2 regions of the Cellulophaga sp. 3_MG-2023 genome follow, and region 1 is predicted to be linked to the other one. Evidence: riboswitches for the same ligand, from Rfam matches in the RefSeq annotation. Region 1 holds a riboswitch; the other holds the start of a gene.
What was found. Region 1 has a riboswitch for thiamine pyrophosphate ahead of Q4487_RS16300 (TonB-dependent receptor). Riboswitches for the same ligand answer to the same signal wherever they lie in the genome.

Region 1 (3,186 bases):
ATTTAATTTAGTGTAGATATTAAAGTCGGTCTTAGTAGAGTTATCATCATAATAACGGTCTTCATAACTACTATTAACTGCAAATTGTTGTGCCCAAATTACTTCTCCAAAATGGTCTCCTTTATATTTGCTGTAACCACCACCAACAATAAAGTTTACAGCATTTTCTTTATAGTTAGCAGAAAAAGTAGTTCCATAAAAATCATTATCCAACCACCTTCTTCTAATTAAATCTGTAACACCTGTTCCGTTAAAACCAGCCACAATGCCGCTATAATCTGCAGGGTCTTCATCTTCCTTGTATTGCTCAAAAAAACCACGTCCTTTTGTATAGTGTACCGCTAGGTTAGTAGACCAAGTATCAGAAATTTGTTCGTTCCAAAGTAGTTGAAAATGATCTTGCTTGTAATCATCATTTTCATTTTCATAAAATTGAGTAACTCCATTTTCATCTTGGTATGCACCAACCGGGTTGTATGTTCTGTCTTCTTTTAATGTTTTTCTATCTATACCGTCCCAAGATTGATACGTTACTTGTTTACCTCCAAAAAGCAATGCCTTAATTAAAGTATTGTCATCTACATAAGCGGCTTGTAAAAAGTACGATTCTAAGTTAGATGAAGCCCTGTCTACATAACCATCTGAAGCTACCCTAGATAATCTACCAGAAATTTCAATATGGTTATTTAACAAACCAGTACTAAACTTTATGTTGTTTTTTAAAGTATTAAAACTACCAATTGATGTAGAAACCTGCCCGTAAGCATCTTCAGAAACGGCATCTGTTAAAATGTTTAAACTAGCTCCAAAAGCACCAGAACCGTTTGTAGATGTACCCACACCTCTTTGCAGCTGTAAATTCTCTGTAGAAGAAGCAAAATCTGGCATATTTACCCAAAAAGTACCGTGAGACTCAGAGTCGTTATAAGGTATACCATTTATGGTAATATTTACACGCGTAGCATCTGTACCACGAACCCTAATTCCTGTGTAACCAACACCAGCACCTGCATCTGAAGTGGTTACTACTGCTGGCAAAAAGTTCATTAAAATTGGAATATCCTGACCAAGGTTACGCGACTTAAATTGTTCTTTTGTTAAATTTGTAAATGTAACAGGAGATTGTGTTGTAACACGTATTCCTGACACCAAAACCTCATCTAAAATCACTTTTTTACCTTCTAAAGTGTCTATTTCCTTTTCTTGAGCTAAACCAGAAAAAGCTAAACCAAAAAAAGCAAAAGTTGCGCCTAAAGTTTTTAAGCTAGGTTGCCTATTGTTACTGCTATTTTTGCGTGCAGTAGCATTAAATTTAAAACAGTTTGTTTTCATTCGTAATAGTATTACAAATAAAAGGGGCTGTTATTTTTATTAAATTATATTGATTTTTAAGAGTGGCAAACTCTATTTGTTACTTGCCTTTAAACCTAGCTAACACTAATATTTTGTATTGCTATTACTTCCCTTAGCAGCATTATCTGCTCAGGTTCGTTGGGTATAATCTCAGCCTACATAAATAAGCACCCCTTTGAGATAAGAGCAAATGTATGGCACACTTTCTTGTAATCATAAAAAAAAGTTAATTTTATTAACCTCTGCAACTAAACCTATATTATGAAATTGGGAGTATTTACAGCTAGTTTAAACACATACAACAGCATAATACTAAGACATTTTACACAAAACCCATATTTTCCTGTATTTGTTAATAAAATTAATAAATATAGGAAAACATATAACTATTTAGGTTGGTGAGCAGATTTAAGTAAATCGTTTACTGTTTTTACCGGATTAAAAGTAATACTTGGCACCTCTACAAAAATTGTGTTCCAATATGCCATTGCTCCGTTCCAAAGACCAGGCAACTCTAAGGCCTTTACAGGCCTTCCTTCTTTTGTCTTTTCTGTAATAAATCCTTGCTTTTCATTTACAAAGTCTAACAAATTATATTTTTCTCCTTTGTAATTTTTAACACCACAAACTAAATCTACAGGATTAAAATGTGTTGCATTTTGCAATATTTTGGCTTGGTTGTAATTAGAAGTGTCTATCTGTGCAGATTCAACTATTTGCAAAGACACGTTTTCTTGATAATCTTTAATCCAAAAAGGTCCGCCTCCTGGATCACCTAGATTTTTAACCATACCACAAACCCTTATTGGCCTATTTATATAATCTTTTAAAAGTGCTATTTGATCTTTTTTTCCTAAATGAATAAAACCATTTTTGAACCTGACATTTAGCTCTTCCTTTAAAAATAATCTAATTTCATTAATTAACTCGTCATCAATATCATTATTATCCAAAATTGATGCATATTTAAAAGCTTTGTTCTGTACTTTTAATAAAAAACCTGCTAACATTTTTTTGCTGTTAGCTATCGTTTCTAAATGCTCCTCAACAACTATATTATCTATATTTTTAATAAAAATAACATCTGCTGTTTTATCGTTTAAGTTTTCTATTAAGGCTCCGTGTCCTCCGGGTCTAAATAACAAACTTCCGTTTTTAAGCCTAAAAGGCTTGTTACTCATATCTACAGCAATAGTATCTGTTTCTTTTTTCTGAAAAGAATAGTCCACACTAAAGCTAACTCCTGTTTCTTTATTCACTTTACCCAAGACTTGCTCTTCCTTATCTAAAAACATTTGTTGGTGTTGTTCAGATATTGTAAAGTGTAGTTTTGCTTTATTATCCGTAGCAGCGTATAAAGCGGCTTCTCTCAAATGCTCATAAAAAGGAGTCACAATTTGGTCTTTATAGTTATGAAAAGGCAATAAACCTTTAGGATAAAAACCATAATTTAATTTTTCATCAGAAAGCAACTCACTTACAAAAGCATAAACCTCCTCACCTGTAGAAGAAAAATTAGACCCTATACGCTGTTTTACATCATCATAAAAAGGGAAACTCTTTAACCCTTCTGTAAAAGCCTTAACAGCACCATCTTCTGATGTATTTATATACTCTTGTAATGATTGTTTTTTAGGGGTATATACTTCTAAAAAAGCAAACAAAGCCTTAAACATACGTGTTGCCGCACCAGAGGCAGGCGTAAATTTCAGCAATTCTTTAGCTTTACGTTCTTTTTCAAATAAAGAAATTAATTGCTGCTCTTCATCTGTTGTAAATTTTAAGATACCATCACCCACAACGGCTGCTTTAGATAAATTTACAAAAGGTATC
Region 2 (3,186 bases), on a different contig from region 1:
AAAAACATCTAGGCTAAATACTGCTATTGCAAAAGCTGCAAAAACAGGTAAAAATGTAATTATTTTTATTGAGGCAAAAGCAAGGTTTGATGAGGATAACAATTTAAGATGGGGTAAAATATTTAAAGAAAATGGTGCAAAGGTAATTTACAGCTATCCAGGAATTAAAGTACACTCTAAAATCTTATACATAGAAAAAGAGATTAAGGGCAAACTTAAAACCTATAGTTACATTGGAACAGGCAATTTTAACGAAAAAACGGCTAAGCTATATACCGACTTTGGCTTAATGACGGCAAATAGCAAAATATGTAAAGAGTTAAATCGTGTTTTTCTGGTTTTAGAAGGTGTTTTAATTGTTCCTAAAGCTAAAAAACTACTTATATCTCCTTTTACATCTAGGCATATATTTTCTACTATGGTAGAAAAAGAAATTGAATTAGCACAAGCTGGCAAAAAAGGCTTAATTGTCTTAAAAATGAACAGTCTTGAAGATAAAAAAATGATTCAACTACTTTACAAAGCTAGCAATGCCGGTGTACAAATACGGTTGTTAATTCGCGGGATTTGTTGTTTAGTTCCTGGCATAAAGGGCCAGAGCGAGAACATAACAATTACCAGTATTTTAGACAGATATTTAGAGCATGGCCGTGTTTACCTTTTTGGAAATAATGGAGACGAAAAACTTTTTATTGGATCTGCAGATTGGATGACGCGCAACCTATCTCACAGAATAGAAGTAATTACCCCTATAAAGGATAAAGAGAATTTTAAAATAGTAAAAGACATTTTAAATATTCAGCTATCAGACAATGTAAAAGCAAGAGTTATAGACGCTGATCAAAAAAATAATTATGTTACAAACAATAACACCATAGTACAATCTCAGCTAGCTACTTACAACTATTTTAAAAATCAATAAGTCATCTTTTTCTTATAATAGTTTTATTTTTTATTAGGTCTTATCATAATTTATTTAATACATTTGTTATGTAAACTTTAGGGGTGTTCTTTTTAAGAACTGAGAAATACCCTTTGAACCTGATGCTGTTAGTACAGCCGAAGGGAAAAGTTGAATTCTTTTTATGATTTCTATCTTTTAGTGTTTTTTCCGTTTCTGGAGAATGCATTTTCACACACAGTTTACGATTTAGTTGGATTTTTTAACGCTATAACCTAGCACTTAAAATGTATCGTTATGATACCCATAAACGTAAATAACAAAGAGCACTTAATTCCTAGAGAAACTAATGTGTCTCAACTAATAAAAACTCTAGAAATAACCATTTTTGGTGTTGCCATTGCCATTAACGGCGGTGTAATACCAAAAAGCAGCTGGAGTTCTACCATTTTACAACCCCATGACAATGTATTACTAATACGTCCTGCTCAAGGAGGGTAACCTAAAAACTTAAAAGATTTATAATGAAAAAGAAAGACACCGCACCTAAGCAAAACGGTATTACAAGACAACCATTTCCTAGTTCTAAAAAAGTATATGTTTCTGGTAAATTACATCCAGAAATTAAAGTTGCAATGCGAGAAATTGCATTAAGCGATACTGTAGACTCTATGACCAAAAAGAAAACACCTAATGAACCCGTAACGGTTTATGATACTTCTGGTCCTTATACAGATCCAAACAAAGAAATTGATATACACAGCGGTATAGAACGCATTAGAGAACCTTGGATTAAAAAGCGTGGAGATGTAGAAGAGTTAGCATCTTTTTCTTCGGAGTATTGTAACGAGCGTTTAAACGATGCTAGTTTAGACCATATGCGTTTTAAACTTTTAAAAAAACCACTACGTGCAAAAAAAGGACAAAACGTAACCCAATTACATTACGCAAAAAAAGGAATTATTACTCCAGAAATGGAGTACATAGCTATTCGTGAAAACCAACGAATAGATGAAATGACCGAAATTAGAAAACAACACAAAGGCGAACATTTTGGTGCTAATATTCCAGAGAAAATTACTCCAGAATTTGTACGTAGTGAAGTTGCTAGAGGTCGTGCAATTATACCATCAAACATAAATCATCCAGAAGCAGAACCTATGATTTTAGGTCGTAACTTCTTGGTTAAAATAAACGCAAATATTGGCAACTCTGCAGTAACTTCATCTATAGAAGAAGAAGTAGAAAAAGCAGTTTGGGCTTGCCGTTGGGGAGCAGATAATATTATGGATTTATCTACCGGAGAAAACATTCATGAAACTCGTGAGTGGATCATACGTAACTCACCAGTACCAGTAGGCACCGTACCAATTTACCAAGCTTTAGAAAAAGTAAACGGTGTTGCCGAGGATTTAACTTGGGAAATTTTTAGAGACACTTTAATAGAACAAGCAGAACAAGGTGTAGATTATTTTACCATTCACGCTGGTGTTTTATTACGCTATGTACCAATGACTGCAAAACGTGTTACAGGCATAGTTTCTCGTGGTGGTTCTATTATGGCAAAATGGTGTTTAGCTCACCATAAAGAAAGTTTTTTATATACTCATTTTGAGGATATTTGCGAAATATTAAAACAATACGATGTTTCTTTTTCATTAGGAGACGGCTTACGTCCTGGCTCTGTAGCAGATGCTAATGACGAAGCACAATTTGCAGAATTAGAAACACTAGGAGAATTAACTCAGATTGCACGCAAACATGAAGTACAGTGTTTTATAGAAGGTCCAGGTCACGTGCCAATGCACATGATTAAAGAAAATATGGAAAAACAAATTGAAGTTTGTGACGAGGCTCCTTTTTACACCTTAGGCCCTTTAACTACAGATATTGCTCCAGGTTACGACCATATTACGTCTGGTATAGGTGCTGCAATGATTGGCTGGTACGGCTGCGCAATGCTTTGCTACGTTACACCAAAAGAGCATTTAGGCTTACCAAATAAAGAAGATGTGCGCGTAGGTGTTATCACCTATAAATTAGCGGCTCATGCTGCAGATTTAGCCAAAGGTCATCCGGGTTCTCAGCACAGAGACAATGCCTTAAGTATGGCGCGTTTTGAGTTCCGTTGGGAAGATCAGTTTAATTTAGGACTAGATCCAGAACGTGCTCGTGAGTATCATGATGAAACCTTACCTGCTGCAGGCGCTAAAGTTGCTCATTTTTGCTCTATGTGCGGACCAAAATTCTGTTCTATGAAGATATCTCAGGAAGTACGAGACTTT

Region 2: it holds a riboswitch for thiamine pyrophosphate, as region 1 does, so the genes downstream of both, thiS (sulfur carrier protein ThiS) here and Q4487_RS16300 (TonB-dependent receptor) in region 1, are expected to answer to the same signal.

Annotation. Positions count from the first base shown of each region.
Region 1 is NZ_JAUOPS010000009.1:39,212-42,397, reverse strand. It holds gene Q4487_RS16300 (TonB-dependent receptor) at 1-1,332, opposite strand, end outside; TPP riboswitch at 1,444-1,538, opposite strand; gene Q4487_RS16295 (DUF4301 family protein) at 1,740-3,186, opposite strand, start outside.
Region 2 is NZ_JAUOPS010000002.1:483,098-486,283, forward strand. It holds gene ppk1 (polyphosphate kinase 1) at 1-922, shown strand, start outside; TPP riboswitch at 992-1,085, shown strand; gene thiS (sulfur carrier protein ThiS) at 1,199-1,402, shown strand; gene thiC (phosphomethylpyrimidine synthase ThiC) at 1,426-3,186, shown strand, end outside.